Regions from separate parts of the Chryseobacterium sp. PvR013 genome, predicted to be linked through region 3. Evidence: riboswitches for the same ligand, from Rfam matches in the RefSeq annotation. Region 3 holds a riboswitch; each other region holds the start of a gene.

Region 1 (6,770 bases), 790 kb from region 3:
TCCGGCAAGATTAATATTTAAATTACCGCTTCCAAGAATCAAGTCATAAGAAACGACCACATCTACTCCTTTTGTTTCAGTATCAATGGCATTTGTAAAGAATCTTCCGCTTTCTACGTTAAACTGATCCAGTCTGGGATCGGTAATATTGCTGGTAATTACAATCCTGTCCTTTACTTTTATCCAATATCCGTCTACTGAAATAGACAGTTTGTTTAAAGGTCTCAGCGTAAATCCAGCGCTTGCATTAACAGACGTTTCCTGTTTAAGCTTATCAAACCCAAGAATTCTGGCTGCTTCGCTATCATTTCGGAAAATCCCTTTGGTTACAATTCCTGAACCGGAAGTAGAAATGTCGGCATAAGAGTTATTAAAATACTGCTGTTGAAGGGAAGGAGCTCTAAACCCTGTTCCTACAGCTGCTCTAATTGCATAATTTTTTACAAATTCATATCGTATTGCTAATTTCCCATTCAGGGTATTTCCAAAATCTGAATAATTTTCAAATCTGGCAGCAGCGTCAATATTCAGTTTTTTATCCAGATCATAGGAAACATCTGCATATACTGCCGTGGAATGCCTGTTTTTTTTCACTGCATTGTCTGGAGAGAATCCGATAAAAGATTGAGATCCGCCCGCTCCAAGCACCGTTGATCCTTCGGTGGCAACATTTCCGTTGATGTCATATTGGGTATAAGAAGCTTCATCACCGGGTTTGATCTGGTATTGTTCCAATCTGAACTCTCCACCGAATCCGATATTGAAACGATTTATCTTTTTGGAAACATCAAGATTAATCGTATTTTGAAGGAAGCTGTGTGCTCCAGCATAAAAACGCGTTGGTGAATTTGCTCCCAGGGAAGCATTATTGGTATTGCTAACATTGTAATTGAAGGTATTGCTTCCGAATGTATTGCTAAGGTCAAAAAACCAGTCATTGACATTATATTTTGCTCCTACAGCATAGGAGACATCATATACTTGTGATCCGAGATTTGCCTGAAATCCGTTCGGATAAATGGATGAAACCACATTAGAAGCTTCGCTTGGAAGTCTTCTGAAACCAAAACCTTTTCCTTCTTTGATACTGAAACCTCCAAAAGAATAGATTTTAAATTGATCGTTAAAAGGATATTCTGCATTGAAAAACAACTGTCCCTGTCTGATCTGGGCATCTCCAATCTGAAAATTAAAATCGTCACGGGTTAGTCCTCGTTCTTTAATCTTTGCATCATCTGCTGCTCTTGCCGCTTCGGGATCATCAGCAAATGCATAGGCAAAATTATTTCCAAAAATATCCAGATCATGATTTTGAGTTCGTGTTGTTTTTCCTCTGTGGCTTAATTGTAGGGAAAGGTTGATATAACCCTCTTTTTTTCCTAATGAAGTCCCATAATTGGCTCCTGCCTGATAAGTATCCCCATCATTTCTCCCAGTCAATCCATACGTAAGACTTGCTGAGGCTCCCGTATTTTTTTTAAGAATAATATTGATAACTCCTGCAATGGCATCAGATCCGTATTGTGCTGCAGCTCCGTCCCTTAACACTTCTATTCTATCAATCGCAATGACCGGAATTGTACTTAAATCTGTTCCTACAGATCCATTTCCAACCGTATTCTGATAATTAACTAAAGAGGTGGAATGTCTTCTTTTTCCGTTAAGTAAAACCAGAATCTGATCTGGTCCCATTCCTCTTAAGGTTACAGGATCAATATGCTCTGTTCCATCAGAAGCAGACTGTCTCACTGCATTAAACGATGGAATCACATAGTTCAGGAGATCCTGAGCCGTCATTTGTGGAGAACTTCTTTGTATTTTGTCAATATTAATAACATCTACAGGAACTGGTGTTTCCAGTTTTGTTCTTTTGACATTTCGGTTTCCGACAATGATGATATCTTCTATTTCTTTGCCTTTCTCCTCATTCTCCTGAGCAGCGACTAACATTGCCCCAAACAATAATACAGCTGTGCTTAATTTTTTCATTTTTGTTCTTGCCAATTAATAATACGAATCTGACGGATCTTTCCGCAGATACACAAGACTTCAAGAAATGGAATTCATATAGAATATTGACTTCACTTATCTCCCCCTCCGGGTTGGAATTAGCACCTTTACACTTCTGGAACCGTGCAGGTTGCTAAGGTTTCACCGGGCCAAATCCCTCCACCTTTCTTGATAAATCTACTGCAAAAGTAGACTATTTTTTTAAATATACAAAAAAGCAGATCTGCTGTACTGCAAATCTGCCTTTCATTATTTTATAGAACTTGTGGTAAGTTTTATTTTTGAAACATTAAGATGATATTAAGGTGATAAGAGTATTAAGATAAGCTTCGTTTTAAGCTTAAAATTCAGAATGATTCATCTTAACTACCTTTATTTCTTAAATCCTTCTTAATGGTTTTACTATATTCAACATTTTTTATAAGTCTAAACAGCTTGATAATTTGTTTTATTTGATCATCATCTTTTGAATCGCAATTCCTGTATCCGATTTCAACTGTACCAGATAGGTTCCCGGTGGATAACTGATTTTCGTTTCATGAATACCGTTTTCTTTATTCAGCTTGAAAGAGTCCAGCTTTTTACCCGTCATATCAAAAATTAAAATTTCTCCGTTTTTGGCTTTATTGAAAATGAATCGTGCGATTCCGTTTTGTATCGGATTGTCTGCAATCTGAAGGGACAATTTGTTCCCTTCATTGATATCTATTGTTGACAAAGCACCTGCATAGTTTCCAAATATTCTGAATTCTCCAGGCTGTAAAGTGATCGGAGTGGTTGTAGAAGCCACATTCAAAATACTATCATCCATTAGATTCTGCCATTGACCTGTGTAAGGAAAGAAAGGAATAACATTTTTTGCAGATGTATCATAATTGGCCAATACTACTATATTTTTTATTCCCGTTGTAATTGCTGCATCATACACGTAAATTCTTGTGATCAGCCCATTAGGATCATTCGTAAGGTTATTGGATTCTATACTGTAAGTTTTAGATTTAAAAACCTGATGGGTATTCCTGATATTGATTATTTTAGCCCATGTATCATAAACTGCTTTTCTGTTTGCATTGGTATCATATCCTAATGTAAATGCAACAGGTTTCTCATCTGTTCTGCATCCGCTGTCGATAGTTCCGTTAGCACATCTGTTGATACTAAATTCGTATCCCAATTCTCCAAACTGCCAGATCATTTTCGGACCGGGAATGATAAAGAACGTAGCACCGAAAGTTTTCATTCTTTCAAGAGCAGTATTCAGGTCTTTCACATTATAGCTGCCGTTTACTGCACCATAGGCAAGGTTTTTAAACATCAGCCTTTCTTCATCATGGCTTTCTCCATATCCTACAGCACTCATATTGGTAAAGCCATGAAGACTGTGATTCATACGGTCATAATTGCTGTTTTCCTGATACCCCATTGTATTCTGATTGTAAGGCTCTGTCTGCTTATTCCAAAGCATAACGCCTTTTCCTTCTGCGATCCTGTAGTTTGCCCATTGCTGTTCCTCTGCATCAGTTCCCAGATGTTCAAAAATCATGTAAGAATTCGGGTCTATAGTCCACTGTCTGTCAGCATAATGTTTCATGATATCTACTCTGTCCTGTTGATAAGCATTCGTGCAGGCTTCATCATTTTCAGAGCAGCTTTGGGTAAATCCTTTTGTTAAATCCCAACGGAATCCGTCTATGTGATATTCAGTCAGCCATTGCTGAAGACATCTTTCAACGTAATATTGCGTTGAAGGACTTGTATGGTTAAAATCATTAAATACATTGTATGAATGTTTCGGAACCTGATTAAAATAAGGATTGTTGGCTGCAACATCTCCGTAACCATCTCCATCAGGATCTACGTTCCAAAGTCTTACCAAAGGTGAGCGTCCTGTTGCATGGTTAAAAGCAACATCCAGAATAACCGCAATTCCGTTCTGATGGCACAGGTCTACAAATTCTTTGAATTTTTCAGGAGTTCCATAAGCTTTGTCCAATGCATAATGGAAAGATGTATTGTATCCCCAGGAAAGATTTCCGTCAAATTCCATGATCGGGAGCAATTCTATAGCATTGATTTTTAGATTTTTTAAATAAGAAATTTTATTAATCAATGACTGCCAGTTCTTTTCCTGTGTAAAGTCTCTCAATAATAATTCATACACTACCAGATCTTCTTTTGCAGGTCTTTGGAAATTGGTTGTCTGCCAGTTATAAGCCGTCTGCCCTGTTTTAAATGTTGACACTTCAAAACCCTGCCCGGCAGGAAATGCAGGTAAGTTTGGATAGGTAGAAGCCGAAATCCACGGATCATCATAAGAAGATAATATTTGTGGTGAATAAGGATCTGCTACTTTTCTCAAATCATTGGTTCTGTATTGGAAAGTATAAAGCTGTTGAGGGGTAATCCCGTTGAGTTCAATCCAATAAAGATCCGGGTTTGTAGTATCTCTTTTCATTAAATAAGAATCATTCACTGCCCAGTTATTGAAACTTCCGATGACATGCACAAAGTTTTTACCCGGCGCATATAAAGCAAGTCCCACTTTGGTCTGATCTGCCGGGTGATAATTGATTCCCTGTTTAATCCAGTTAGGTATTGCTTCAGAAACTACATTTCTCGGAACCTGTAGGATAAACGTTGCGGCTTTAAAATTAGATCCCTGTGTAGCTATAAGTTCCATACTGGCATCCTGAGAAACAGTATAACTATAAGAATAAGATTGTGAAGGTGTTGTTGTTGAATTTACAACCGTTCCGTTGGCTTTTAACTGAAATGTAGCATTACCATTAGAGGCAGCCGTAATATTGATAGAATTCCCCACGGGAACAGAAGTTAAACTATTGGCCAGCGGATGGGTAAGACTTAAGCTTAAAGTACCTACGTTTACAAAAATATCAGGTGAGGTCTGATGTGATCCTGTTTTATCTTTTAATAGAAATCCAAACCTCCCTATTCCTGTTCTTCCGAAAAAGGCTGTTGGAGTAAAAGTAAGCGAGTAACTGTCTGTACCTGCATTATAATTCAGTTTATTTACATCACTGGAATTGTTCCAGCTGCCATTGGTAGGACAATCCTGACTGTTCTGATAATTCGTGTCAAAAGACCAGGACCAGATATAAATGGCATTATTGGAAACACCCCACGCAGATTCGTCAATCTGATCTCCCGGAACTGTAAGTGTTACAGCATCTGTCTCATCAAATGGGTTAGGGGTAATGGTATAATTGATCTGCCCAAAAACGAACAATGTAATCAGCAGAAAACCAACGGAATAAAACTTTTTCATTTATTATTTTTTATCGAATATAGTATAATTTTTCCTTCATAACGACTATTCTTGCTTAATCATCATCAAATATTTCAATTTTCCGGGAAAAAATAAATCAAAAAAAGGCTCATGAAATTTTCATGAGCCTCCCAATAAAAGTAATTGTAATGAACTAATCTTTTGACGAAAATCGATGTCCTGAAATTCGCTTAATCTTTTATAATCTTTTTCGAAATGGATTGTCCGTTCTTAAGTTTTAATTCTACGATGTATAATCCTGAAGGAAGTTCAGTCATGTTAATCTGATTATCTGAGAACTGTACATTCATTCTTTGTCCTACAGCATTTACTACATTTACTTTTTCAATTCCGGAATCAGATTTAACTGTAAGAATTCCTTTGGTAGGATTAGGATACATTCCTATTACTGCATTTTTCAGTGTAGTTTCAGAAGTACCCAAAGAAGCTGTAGGCTTGATACATCTTACCGATGATCCCTGTCCTCTCATAGATCCTGCTGACGGATTGGCAATTGTTGATCCGATATACAGATATTTTGCTCCCAGACTTGATGTATCAGAGCTCCAGAAATACCCTCTTTGTCCTACAAAAGTAAAGTTACCATCACTGGAGCTTCTGTATCCTCCAGCCGGTAATTTAAGATTGCTGCTGTAGGCCGTTGCCGGATTGGCAATACCTTCTGCCCCTACTAAAGCAGTCCAGTCCGCCTGAGAAGGCATTTTCCAGTCTGCACCTATTGCTTTACAAGGATCTACTCCAGCCGATGCATTAACATCTGCCGCTGATATTCCTGTCCATGTATCTCCACTTGAAAAACCAGCCCACCATGCTGGAGATCCGGCAATATAACCTCCTCCCGTAGTACTTGTTCCTTCTGGTGTATTAGGCGATGGAGCCTGTACAATCTGAGAATTTCTAAGCTGGTGACCATCATCCCATCTTCCCCATTGGAAAAGATCTCCATAGGCGTTCGCATCAGCTACTGAAGAAGCTACCTGCGTACTTCCCAGATTCTGTTGAAGCCATATTTTTCCGTCAGCGCCTCTTACCGTAGAATACGCTACCTGTTGACCGCGATACATAAAACTTACACAGCCTACGTCACCTACATTTACTCCTGGATCTGTATTGCTGCACGTTTGAGGATTTAATGTCAATGAAATTCTTTTAACTTTTGTGGTGTTGTCAGAATAAGCCAGAACAAGATAGTTGTGTGCTTTATCTATTGCAAGATCATTATATTTTGCTTCACCATCGGAAACGAAGTCACCACCAAATGGGATCCAGTTTTGTGAATCATCTAATTTATAAACGGTATTTCTCAGGAAATTGTCATTTTCAAAACGGCTGGCAACCACGTAAGGTTTCCCAGATTCTGTTACCGCTAAGGCAACATGCTGTACCCTTCCTTCTGAAAAGTTAGCATTTCCAACCTGTACCCATGAATTCCCATCAAATTTTTTGACATTTA
Region 2 (6,770 bases), 140 kb from region 3:
AGAGAAATTGGGGATTAAAGGAAACTATGAAGTAGTGTATAATCCTTCTTATGAAGAATTATACCAGGCTGAAGTTTCTTCTGAAAATCAGGGATTTGAGAAAGCTGAACTTACGGAATCTGGCGCGGTGTCAGTAAAAACAGGAATTTTCACAGGTCGTTCACCTAAAGACAGATATATTGTTCAGGATGATGTTACAAGAGATACAATTTTCTGGGATGGTAAAGTAAACTTACCTACTACTGCAGAAATTTTCGGTTCTTGTAAGGAACTAGTGCTGAACCAGCTTGCTGAATCTAAAAAGATCTATGTAGTAGATACATTCTGCGGAACGAATGCAGATACGAGACTTAAAGTAAGATTTATCGTTGAAGTAGCATGGCAGGCGCATTTTGTTACTAATATGTTTATCCGCCCTTCTCACTATGAGCTTGAAAACTTTGGAGAACCTGATTTCACAGTAATCAACGGTTCTAAAACAATAAACCCTAACTGGGAAGCTCAAGGATTGAATTCTGAAAACTTCATCATGTTCAACCTTACTGAAAAACTACAGATCATCGGAGGTACATGGTACGGAGGTGAAATGAAAAAAGGGATGTTCGCAATGATGAACTATTACCTTCCATTAAAAGGTATGGCTTCAATGCACTGTTCTGCTAACGTAGGAGAAAAAGGTGATGTAGCTTTATTCTTTGGTCTTTCAGGTACAGGAAAAACGACTCTGTCTGCAGATCCGAAAAGATATCTTATTGGTGATGACGAGCATGGTTGGGATAACAACGGAGTATTTAACTATGAAGGTGGATGCTACGCTAAAGTTATCGACTTATCTGAAGAAAAAGAACCGGATATCTTTGCTGCCATCAAAAGAGATGCACTTCTTGAAAACGTTGTTGTGAACAATGGAGTAGCAGATTATACAGACGGATCAATCACTGAGAATACAAGAGTTTCTTATCCAATTTATCATATCAACAAAATTGTATTGCCCTCTAAAGCAGGTCATGCTAAGAAGATTGTTTATCTTTCAGCAGATGCATTCGGAGTACTTCCTCCGGTTTCCATCTTGAATGAAGATCAGGCTCAATACCACTTCCTTTGCGGTTATACATCAAAACTAGCTGGAACAGAAAGAGGAATTACAGAACCTCAACCATCTTTCTCACCTGCATTTGGTGAAGCATTCCTTACATTACACCCAACAATGTATTCTAAAACATTGATCGGTAAAATGCAGGAGCACGGAGCTAAAGCTTATTTGGTAAATACAGGTTGGAATGGTACAGGAAAGAGAATTTCTCTGAAAGATACAAGAGCAATCATTGATGCAATCATTGACGGATCTATCGATAACGCTCCTAAAACTCAGGTTCCAATCATGAATCTTGAGATTCCTACTGAATTGCCAAACGTTTCTACAGGTATTTTAGATCCTAGAGATACATATGAAAGTGCTTCAGAATGGGAAGAAAAAGCAAAAGATCTTGCTTCAAGATATATCAAAAACTTTGAGCAGTATTGTGATACTGAAGAAGGTAAGAAATTAGTTGCTTCAGGACCTCAATTACAGGAACAAACTATCTAATTAATAGTTATCTATAAAATAAGGAAAAGCCTCATCATTGATGAGGCTTTTTTATTAATATTTTTGACAGTTTTCAATCAATTCATCCTGTTCATCAAGTTTTAAGACTGTTGATTTGATTGATTCTTCAGTTAAATGTTTTATGATCATAAAATGTTTTGAAGAAAAGTAAGATTCTTCGTCCAATATCTTATCTAAATACTTTGGATTAGTGAAAGTTATCCAGTATTTTGCTTTGTTGGAAAAGGTAATAGTTACTTCTATGGCATCAGATTCAATATTTTCTATTGGATCATCTATGTTAATAGAAATTATTTCAGGTTCATTGTTTAAAGTAAAATAAAAATCAGAATACCATCTCAGTCTTCCTTCGTCATTCCAGATTCTTATATTTTCATCATTTATTTCTTCAACGATATAAGATTCTCTCTTCGTTAATTGCCCGGAATATATGCCAATGCTTTTACAGTAAATCTTATCCTTTATCTTCATAAATTATTCTCTTTTTATACATAATTATCTGTGAGAATCTGTGCTATCTGTGGGAAAATATAGACTGAAAATTACTTCAGGCTCAATAAAGCCAATCTATACCCATCCATTCCAAAGCCGGATAAAACAGCATCTGTATTCGCTGCCGTTACAGATTTCTGGCGGAATTCTTCTCTTTTGTATATATTGCTGATATGTACTTCTACTTTTGGCTTGCGGATATTCTTTAAACAATCAGCGATAGCATAAGAATAATGGGTAAATGCTCCCGGGTTAATCACCACTGCATCAAAATCATCCTCCTGAAGTCTGTTGATAAGCTCACCCTCAATATTAGACTGATAATATTGTATTTCATGAGACTGAAACTCGGATTTTAAATTTTCCAAATAACTCTCCATGGAAACATTTCCATAAATTTCCGGTTCCCGGGTGCCCAAAAGGTTGAGATTAGGCCCATTTATAATCAAAACTTTCATACTATAAAATTAAAAAGTTTTTTCAATTAATAGTACAAAAATTAAGGTGTCCTCAAATATTTGTTCCATTGAATTATTAATAATGATATTTATCATGTTTGAATAAATGATAACGGCTACAACTCCTATTGTAATGAGTTTTATTAAAATTTTATGTTAATTATTAAAAATTTATCATGAAAAATAAATAAGTCTACTTGTTTTGTAGACTAAAAGTTTTTAGCTTTGCAAACATATTTCGATCGGCTTATAAAGAAAGATGGAGGGAACTGACCCCGTGAAGTCTTAACAACCTACCCATTGGGCAAGGTGTTACGTTCAGCCTTTTAAGGAAAAATAAGCATTTGGTTTATCGTATATTAAAATTTAACCCTTTGCTGACTTTTCTGCAAAGGGTTAAATTTTAATATATGATAAATAAAATTGATTATGATTAGTAAAACTTTATTTAATTCTAAAGCTTGGATACCTCCGGTTGCTGTTTTTTTTCTGGGAATTACCAGTGTAAATGCACAGAATTCCAAGCCGAAAAAAGATAGCCTTCATGAAAAAGAGATTGATGAAGTAGTAGTGGTAGCTTACGGAAAAGCGAAAAGAAACAGCTATACCGGTTCCGTAGCTACAATTTCCAGTGATAAAATCAATAACAGACCTGTAACGAATATTACGAAAGCATTAGAAGGACAGGTTGCAGGGATTCAGACTACCAGCGCATCAGGTCAGCCAGGTGCTGTTTCCACGATCCGAATCAGAGGAATTGGTTCAATAAGTGCTTCCAGTGATCCATTATATGTAGTGGACGGAATTCCTTTTGATGGAAATCTAAACTCAATCAGTCCCAGCGATATCGAATCTATAAGTGTTCTGAAAGATGCTACAGCAAGTGCTTTGTATGGTTCAAGAGGAGCAAATGGGATCATCATCATTACTACAAAATCAGGTAAAAAAGGGGAAGCAAAAGTTAATTTTAATATCAGTCAGGGATTCTCCGGAAGAGCCGTAAAAGACTATGAACAGGTAAATACGGATCAGTATTTTCAACTGTACTGGGAAGCATTGAGAAATGGATATCAATCCGGGAAAGTTTCTTCTCAGCAGGCCGCTCAGATGGCAACAGACAACCTTGTTTCTTCACTGGGGATTAATCCATATGGGACAGCTTATCCAAAGCCTGTAGGTACAGATGGGAAGCTATTACCTGGTGCATCACCACTTTGGAATGATGACTGGAGAGATATCTTGCAGAGAGTGGCTTCAAGAAATCAGGTGGATCTTGATATCAGCGGAGGAAGTGAGAAAAGTAATTATTTCTTCTCTCTGGGGTATCTGGATGATAAGGGAATGGCAATTGAATCAGGATATAAAAGATATAATACCCGATTGAAAATCAATTCTGAAGTTAAAAAATGGCTGAATGTTGGGGTGAACTTAAGCTATGCAAACAGTATTCAGCAGGCGCCTACTTCTTCAGATTCCAAGGCCAGTAACATCATCAATGCGGCAAGATTTATTCCTTCATTCTATCCTTATTATGAAAGAAATGCTGACGGAACTTATATTTTGGATGCTGATGGAAACCCGATTTATGATTTTGGAAAATACAGACCCACAAATGCGCTTCAGAATCAAAATGCCGCAGCAACCTTACCATTAGATAAAAACGAAAATAAAGAGGACAACTTTTCAGGGAAGGGATTCATGGAATTTACTTTCTTGCCGGAGCTAAAATTCAAGACGAGTTTCTCTGTGGATTTGGTGAATTATAACGGACATTATTATTCAAATCCATTATTGGGGCAAGGCGCTGAGATTGGAGGATCGGTGACGAAAACCAATACCAGAACGCTTTCTTATACAACCAGTAATATTCTGACGTATGATAAAAAGTTTGGAAAACACCATGTCAATGTATTAGCGGGGCACGAATTCTATAAATATGATTATCAGACAATCTCCGGAACAAGAAGTCAGTTCTCACTGCCTTACTATTATGAGCCGGACGCCGCTTCTTTACTGGGAAGTTTCAGTGGAAACAGTAATAAATTGAGTTTGTTGAGTTTCCTTGGAAAAGTAGAGTATGATTACAACAATACCTATTTCTTATCTGCTTCAGGAAGGGCAGACAGCTCTTCGAGATTTGCAAAAGATAACAGGTGGGGAAGATTCTGGTCAGTAGGAGGTTCATGGAAAATTTCAAACGAAGAATTTGTCAAAAGTCTGAATGTCTTCAATCAATTGACATTGCGTGCCAGCTACGGAGGACAAGGAAATGATAAATTACTTAGACCTAACGGGCAGCCGCTTTATTATGCTTATCAGGAGTTGTACAGATTTATCAGCCTTGGTGGAGAACCGGGAACAACACTGGAAAAAACGTCTACCAATAATGTAAAGTGGGAAACGAACCTTAATTTAAATGTAGGATTGGAATTCGCGATTCTGAATAACAGGATTAAAGGAAATATCGAATATTTTAAAAGAAAAAGTCAGGACCTTTTGTTTAATATGCCTGTAGCACCATCGTTGGGAATCAGTGATTATCCGGCGAATATCGGAACCATTCAGAATACAGGATTTGAATTTTCATTATTCACAACACCCATTAAGAATGATAATTTCCAATGGAATGTAGATGTGAATCTGAGTACTTTAAACAATAAGGTAACGAAATTACCCGGAGGTTCTCTTGTAGTAGGAACTAAGCTGTTGACAGTAGGAGGTTCGGTATATGACTTCTTTATTCCGGAATGGGCTGGAGTTGATCCAAGCAATGGAAAGCCTTTGTGGAAAACAGTTGCTACCGATGCCAGCGGAAATTCAGTAGAAGGAACGACTTCGGAATATTCAAAAGCCACAAAGTTGTTACAGGGTTCAGCCTTGCCTAAACTGACAGGAGGAATCAGTACCAGTATCACCTATAAGAATTTTGATTTTTCAGGATTACTGACATTCAAAATCGGAGGAAAAATTCTAGATACTGATTATACTTCCATCATGCATAACGGAAGTGCCGGAGGACGTGCATGGAGCGCTGAAATGGTAAACAGATGGACTCCGGAAAATCCTTATACAGATGTTCCTGGATTGAGTACAACAACGAATAACTGGACCTCAACATCTTCAAGATTTCTTTACTCCGGAACGTATGCAAGACTTAAAAATGTAAGTTTAGGATATACTCTTCCTGAGGATTATTTTGAGAAAATAGGACTTAAGAAATTCAGAATTTATATCCAGGCAGAAAATCTTCTGACCTTCTATAAACATAAGGGAATGGATCCTGAACAGGCTTTGGACGGAACAACGTATTACAGATATCCGGCAATGAGAACAATTACATTTGGTCTTCAGGCAACACTTTAACCTTTAAAAATTGAAACAATGAAAAAATTAAAATATCTATCATTTGCGCTCATCGGATTTTTGTCACTGTCAAGCTGTGAAAATGATCTGGATACCGCTCCAACTGATCAGGCTAGCAGTGTAGAGGTTTTCAAAACAGCTGAAAGTGCAGAAACTGTTGTAAACGGTACTTGGGCGAAATTTAATAACGACGGAACAACGTATGCCAATATCGGCTATTCCACAGTTTTAAGAGCCAGTGATGCGATGGGAAGTGATGTGGCTGTATTGACTAATAAATATGGTTTTGCTTCAACCTATGGATTTACTGAAATGGTAAACAGTACAGCAAGCAGACCTTTATTTATCTGGACGATGTTGTATTCCACCATTAATAATATGAACAATGTGATTACAAGAATTGATGGAACGGAGGGCAGTCAGGAGAAAAAAAATCAGGTGAAAGGTCAGGCAAAAGCGTTACGTGCTTTCTGTTATCTGAATCTGGCAAGCTTTTATCAGTTCAGCTATTTGAAAGATAAGTCGGCTTTGACAGCTCCAATTTATACTGAGCCATCCACAACAGCTACAGTAGGGAAGAAGAGAGCAAGTCTTGAAGAAATTTATACTTTGATTAAAAGTGATCTTACTGATGCAGATAACCTATTGAAAACTTATACGAGAAATAACAAGGATAAAATCAACCGTGCTGTAGTGAACGGTCTTTTGGCAAGAACTTACCTGAATACAGGTGAGTGGAGTAAAGCTTCTGCATCTGCAAAAATTGCAAGAGAAGGTTTTCCGCTGATGGCTCCGGAAAAATATAAAGATGGCTTCAATGATATCAACAATGCAGAATGGATTTGGGG
Region 3 (6,770 bases):
GTTTAATGGTCAACCAGTTTCAGGATGAAAAATCGCAGCGTATTTTTATGTTGATTGATAAAGGAAGAACCATGAAAATGCCTTTCAACGGATTAAGCTTACTGGATTATTCTATCAATGCCACGATGGCTTTATCTCATATTATTTTAAGAAAAGGTGACAGAGCCGGTATGATGACTTTTTCTAAAAAAGCTGAAAATAAAATTGCTGCTGATAATAAATCCGGACAACTGAAAAAAATCTCCGAAGCTCTTTATAATATTAAAACAGATTTCTTTGAAAGTGATTTCAACCGTTTGTATCAGGATGTAAAATATTCTATCAATCAAAGAAGCTTAATTCTGCTTTTTACCAATTTTGAAACGTTGGACGGACTGAACCGACAATTGAAATATCTCCGGGGAATTGCTAAAAACCATTTGCTGGTAGTTGTATTTTTCAAAAACTCAGAACTGCAGACACTGATCAACAAAAATCCTGAAAATATGCAGGAAATTTATGATGAGATCATTGCTGAAAAGTTCGAATTTGAAAAGAAACTGATCATTCAGGAACTCCGCAAATACGGAATCTATACCGTTTATACCCTTCCGGAAAATTTGAATATTGATGTTATCAATAAATATCTGGAGATAAAAGCGAGAGGAATTTTATAACTTTGTAGAAGCAATAAGCAATAAGCAATAAGCAATAAGCAATGAAAATTACACTTAACAGAATAAACGACGATTTTTTATTTGAATGTACCAATGCACAAGGGAATTCCATTCTTTTGGATAATACTTCCCAGCCAGGAGCAAAAGGAGTTTCTCCAATGGAAAGTGTACTGATGGCAGTAGCAGGCTGCAGCGGAATTGATGTGGTTTCTATTTTAAAGAAACAGCGTCAGGATATCAAAAGTTTTCAGGCAGAGGTAGAAGGAGAAAGAATACAGGTAGAAGATGCAAAACCTTTTAAGTCAATTACCGTTAAATTCCTTTTAGAAGGAGAAATTGATCCTAAAAAAGCATTAAAGGCTGCAGAACTTTCTTTTGAGAAATACTGTTCTGTATCCAAAACGTTAGAACCTAATGTCGAAATCGGTTACGAAGTCTATGTGAACGGAGAAAAAATATAATCTCTTATTTAAAAATAGAAAAAGCCGGATGAATCATCCGGCTTTTTTATTACTCATTACCTGTTACTGATTACTCATCTAGAAGGTAAGTCTTGGTTTTATCAATTTCGCCACAGTAGCAGTCCATCCTGTTTGGTGAGAAGCTCCTACACCGCGGCCGTTGTCTCCATGAAAATATTCAAAGAAGGTGATATAATCTCTGAAATGCTCATCATAATTGAACTTTGGATTACCTCCATTGAAAGCCCTTTGCCCATGTTCATCCTTTAAAAATATGGAGCAGAGCCTTTTGCTGATGTTTTGTGCCACTTCATCAAGATTTCTTTTATCACCACTTCCGGTTGGAAATTCTACTTTTAAACTATTTCCATAATAAAAATGGAAGCGTTGCAGACTTTCTACAATCAGGAAGTTGATAGGAAACCAGATGGGACCTCGCCAGTTGCTGTTTCCGCCAAACATCCGGCTGTCACTCTCTGCAGGAGTATAATACACCATATTTTCTGATCCGTGTACAGAGAATACAAAAGGATTTTCTTCATATACTTTAGACATTGCCCGAATTCCGTAAGAACTTAGAAACTCATTTTCATCCAGCATTCTGGTCAATACCTTTGTCAGTCTGTTTTTTCGAAGAATACTCATCAGGTGTTTTCTTCCATGTCCTTCCTCATCCCAGTGAGAGACCAGTTTGGTGAGTTCCGGTTTATTTTTTAGAATCCATTCCATTCTGGTTTTGAAATTCGGCATCTTTTCCAGTAAATGATGATCTACAATTTCAACCGCAAACATAGGAATCAAACCTACAATACTTCTTAATCTTAAAGAAACGCTTTCTCCATTTCCCAGCTGCAGAACATCATAGAAAAATCCGTCTTCTTCATTCCACAGGCCTTTCGTGCTTTCACCCAGATTTTCCATGGCCTCGGCGATATAAAGATAATGCTCAAAAAATTTAATAGCCATATCTTCATATACCTGATAATACTGGGCCAGTTCCATGGCAATACGCATCATATTCAATGCATACATCGCCATCCAGCTTGTGCCATCAGCCTGTTCAAGATGCTGGCCATCCTTTAATTCCATATTCCGGTCAAAGGCTCCGATATTATCAAGACCAAGGAATCCTCCACCAAAGATGTTTTTTCCGTTCTTATCCTTTCGGTTTACCCACCAGGTGAAATTAAGAAGCAGTTTCTGGAATACTTTTTCTAAGAATAGTAAATCCGGTTTTCCATTATTTTTTTCATCAATTTTAAAAACACGGAAGCACGACCACGCATGTACAGGCGGGTTCACGTCACTCATATTCCATTCATAAGCAGGAAGCTGTCCGTTAGGATGCATATACCATTCTTTGGTAAGGAGCAAAAGCTGTCCTTTGGCAAATTCTGCATCTATAATGGAGAAAGGCACACAATGAAATGCCAGATCCCATGTAGCATACCACGGATACTCCCATTTATCAGGCATGGAAATAATATCTTTATTATGAAGATGATTCCATTCTGTATTTCTTACATATTCATTGAAGTTTCTTGGAGCTTCCAAATTAGGATCTCCTTTCAGCCATTTTCCGATATTGTAATGATAGAACTGCTTATTCCAGAGAAGCCCTGCAAAAGCCTGTCGCTGAACATTTCTTTCATCTTCGTTAACGGTATCATTCTGAATTCCTTTATAAAACTCTTCGGCTTCCGCTTTACGGGTTTCAAAAATAGAGTCAAAGTTTTCAAAAGGCTTATCTGCCTCATCAGGACATAGCCTGAACTCAAAAACTTTTGATTCCCCGGCATCAATAATCTCATCAATAAGAAAAGCAGCTTTACTCCCTCTTTTTTCAGGATTTACAGTGTTTCCCTGATGAATAATAAAATCATTAATTCCATCCTTAAAATAGGTGTTTTCAGATGGGGGAGCTCCGTAAAGCTTTGGAGTATTGGTTTCATTGTCACAAAATACACTTTGTGCATTTGAATTTCGGGAATACAGTTTTTTGATTGAAATACTGTCGTGTCCAATATTGATACTTCCGTCGTGAGAAGTATTGAGCTCTCCTTTATAAGTATTGTATCCCCATTTCCAGTTGTTTCTAAACCATGCAGTAGGAGCCACAAGAATAGGGGCAGCATGCTGACTTCGGTTGCAGACTGTTACTCTGACCAGAATATCATTGTGATCCGCTTTACAATATTCGATGAAAATATCAAAATATTCATCATTATCGAAAATTCCGGTATCGAAAATCTCATACTCCGGTTCTTTCTTGCTACGTTTTCCGTTTTCTGCAACAAGCTCATCATAAGGAAACGCATTGATAGGATATTTATATACCATCTTCATATAGCTATGAGTAGGCGTATTGTCCAGATAATAAAAGATTTCTTTGATGTCTTCTCCATGATTCCCCTGAGGGTTACTCAATCCGAAGAATCGTTCTTTTACCATTTTATCTTTCTTATTCCAAAACGAAAAAGCAAAACAGAACAGCTGCTTTACATCAGAAATTCCGGCGATGCCTTCCTCTCCCCAGCGGTAAGTGTAGCTTTCAGCATTATTATGATTGGTAAAATTCCAGGCGTTTCCGTTTGGGCTATAATCTTCGCGTACATTTCCCCACTGCCGGTTGCTTACATAAGGTCCCCAGTTTTTCCATTTGGTATCTTGTAATCTTTCTTTTTCAGCGGTCATATCTCATCATTTTTCCATACGAAGTTAGTTTTTTTGAGAAGTAATTCCAATTTTTTTCATCTGAATAATTATTAATATAGTCTTGAAATACTTGTGTTTAAGGGCTTTTAAAAATATTAAAATAATTTTTTTTTGAAATTAAAAGAAAAGAACTACCTTTGCACCATTCGTTCATTCAAATATTGAAAATGTTATCAAGAAAGGTTGAGGGATTAGACCCTATGAAACCTTAGCAACCCTTTGTGCAAGCAAAGAAGGTGCTACGTTCTACCAAAATTATTTTGGACAGATAACTTACTGAAGTTCTTTTCAGCCATTTCCTGTGGCATTTTCAATTGTATTAAAATTTAATAGAATTGAAAATAGAACTAAACTATATTAATCTTTCGTATCAAACTTATTCTCAAAAGGAATACAATATCTCATTAAGCTATCAGCTTTTTGGGAAAGATCTGTTTACAGCCCCGATCATTTTAATCAACCATGCTCTTACCGGAAATTCAAATGTATCCGGAGAAAAAGGCTGGTGGAAACAATTGGTAGGAGAAAATCAGATTGTTGATACTGATCAATACACTGTTTTGTGTTTCAATATACCCGGAAACGGATATGACAATTTTTTAATTGAAGATTATGAAGACTTCACGCCTTCAGATATCGCTGCGATATTTCTGAAAGGTCTTGAAGCTTTACATATCAAAAATATATATGCCATTATTGGAGGTTCTCTGGGAGGAGGGATTGCCTGGGAAATGCTTGCCAAGCAGCCGGATCTCGCAGAAATATTTATTCCCATAGCCTGTGATTACAGAACACACGATTGGCTGCATGCCCAATGTCTGGTTCAGAAATTCTTATTGAATGATAAAGAAGAACCATTACAGAAAGCAAGAATTCATGCCATGTTGTGTTACAGAACTCCACAATCACTCAATGACAGATTTCAAAACCAATATAATAAGGAAAATCAACGCCTGGAATCAGAAGACTGGTTGGTTTATCATGGTAATGCATTAAACGAAAGGTTTAGTTTACAAGCGTACAAGCTGATGAATCATCTCCTGATGAATATCAATGCTGATGAAACAGCACTGGAGAGGATACAGGCACGAATGCACATGATCTCCGTAGATACAGACTTATTCTTCCCGGCTTCTGAAATCCGAATGTGTTTTGAAAACTTAAAAGAGAAAAATAAGGATGTTTCTTATCACGAGATCCAATCTATACACGGGCATGATGCCTTCCTAATGGAATATCAACAATTAAATAATATCATAAAAAACATTTTACAGAAGTAATGAAAAATGCTAACGAAATAAAATTTTTGAAGAACAGATCAATCGTCAAATTTGAAGGAGAAGATTTCCTTGGAGAAATTGGGATTGACGGACGTATTTTTAAGGCGCTTACTTTAGCGCGTATCAGTGTAGGAGTAATTTCTCAACAAGCTATAGAAAACGGAATTTCTATTTTGGTTCACGAAAATGATGCAGAAAAAGCAGTTGCTTGCCTTATTGATGAATTCGAAACAGAAAGAAAATCTGGAAAAGTTTCTCAGATCTATAGTATCAATAATGTTTCTGTGATTGGTTTTGTGGCAGAAGATTTCAATAAAGTCTTTGCTGAACTGGCCAGAAACAATGTTTTCCCATTATTGCTGAATCAGGTAGCTGGAGAAAACAGAGTCAACATCGTAGTGACTTCTTCACAGGATGAGAAAACAAGAAATATCATAGAATCTGAAATTTTCAAAAAACCAAAAACAGTTCATCTGGCAATTATTGGTCACGGAAACGTAGGAAAGACTTTGATAGAACAGGTTTTGGGATCTGCAGAAGAAATTAAGAAACGTAAAAAAATAGATCTTAAAGTAGTTGCTGTAGCCAACTCAAAGAAAATAGCCTTCAATAAAAAAGGATTTGATGCCAATTGGGGGGATGAGGTTTTAGCCGCGCAACATTCTTCTAACGTTGAAGAATTAATTAATTTCTCCAATGAAAATCAACTGGAGAACCTGATCGTTGTGGATAACACTGCAAGTAAGGATTTTGTGAAAAACTATCACGCTTTGGCAGAAAACGGATTCGATTTGGTTTCTTCCAATAAAATTTTCAATACCCTTCCTATTGAGGAATACAGAAAACTAAGATATACGTTGAGTAAAAATAACAGACGTTATCTGTATGAAACTAATGTAGGAGCCGGTCTTCCGTTAATTGACACCATCAAGTTATTACACCTTTCAGGAGAAAATATCACAAGAATCAAGGGCGTATTCTCTGGAACATTGAGCTATGTTTTCAATAATTTTTCTTTGAGAGACGATAAATTTTCAACCATCATCAGCGAAGCTTTGGAAAAAGGGTATACAGAACCGGATCCAAGAGAAGATTTATCAGGAAATGATGTAGCAAGAAAATTATTAATTCTGGCAAGAGAACTGGACTTAATCAATGAATTTGGAGATATCAATATCCAAAATCTGGTTCCTGAAAGCCTGCTTGAAGTTTCAAAATCAGAATTCCTTTCAAGATTGAATGAATTGGATGAAGAATACCAGAAAATTAAAGAAAATCAGGAGCCTGGTCATGTGCTGAGATATGTAGGTGATTTACATGGTGATCTGCAGAAAGACAAAGGAGAACTGGATGTGAAACTGATTTCTGTTCCTGCCACTTCAGCATTAGGACAGCTGAAAGGTTCAGATTCCATCTTTGAAATTTATACAGAAAGTTACGGAGAAAATCCGATTGTGATCATGGGAGCCGGAGCCGGAGCCCAGGTAACAGCAAGAGGGGTATTCGGAGATATTTTAAGAGTAAGTGAAACTAAATAATATTTAATATAACAATCTGATAATGTATCAGTTTACCAATAATTGGTGTCGTTATTCTGAGCAAAGCGAAGAATTTCATTGGTACATTGTTAGACTGCTATATTGATAAATCAATTAAAA

The links. A riboswitch is a leader RNA that binds a small molecule or an ion and turns the genes downstream of it on or off. The one in region 3 is predicted to bind S-adenosylmethionine.
Region 1: it holds a riboswitch for S-adenosylmethionine, as region 3 does, so the genes downstream of both, JOE44_RS18250 (TonB-dependent receptor) here and JOE44_RS14545 (alpha/beta fold hydrolase) in region 3, are expected to answer to the same signal.
Region 2: it holds a riboswitch for S-adenosylmethionine, as region 3 does, so the genes downstream of both, JOE44_RS15275 (TonB-dependent receptor) here and JOE44_RS14545 (alpha/beta fold hydrolase) in region 3, are expected to answer to the same signal.

The regions. Positions count from the first base shown of each region.
Region 1 covers NZ_JAFIBT010000001.1:3,990,027-3,996,796, reverse strand. The annotation lists gene JOE44_RS18250 (TonB-dependent receptor) at 1-1,989, opposite strand, end outside; SAM riboswitch class I at 2,083-2,188, opposite strand; gene JOE44_RS18245 (alpha-amylase family glycosyl hydrolase) at 2,459-5,296, opposite strand; gene JOE44_RS18240 (T9SS type A sorting domain-containing protein) at 5,488-6,770, opposite strand, start outside.
Region 2 covers NZ_JAFIBT010000001.1:3,343,682-3,350,451, reverse strand. The annotation lists gene pckA (phosphoenolpyruvate carboxykinase (ATP)) at 1-1,588, shown strand, start outside; gene JOE44_RS15285 (hypothetical protein) at 1,643-2,080, opposite strand; gene JOE44_RS15280 (type II 3-dehydroquinate dehydratase) at 2,152-2,559, opposite strand; SAM riboswitch class I at 2,804-2,902, shown strand; gene JOE44_RS15275 (TonB-dependent receptor) at 2,989-5,922, shown strand; gene JOE44_RS15270 (RagB/SusD family nutrient uptake outer membrane protein) at 5,941-6,770, shown strand, end outside.
Region 3 covers NZ_JAFIBT010000001.1:3,200,720-3,207,489, reverse strand. The annotation lists gene JOE44_RS14560 (DUF58 domain-containing protein) at 1-656, shown strand, start outside; gene JOE44_RS14555 (OsmC family protein) at 698-1,117, shown strand; gene JOE44_RS14550 (glucosidase) at 1,196-3,811, opposite strand; SAM riboswitch class I at 4,000-4,107, shown strand; gene JOE44_RS14545 (alpha/beta fold hydrolase) at 4,168-5,112, shown strand; gene JOE44_RS14540 (homoserine dehydrogenase) at 5,112-6,650, shown strand.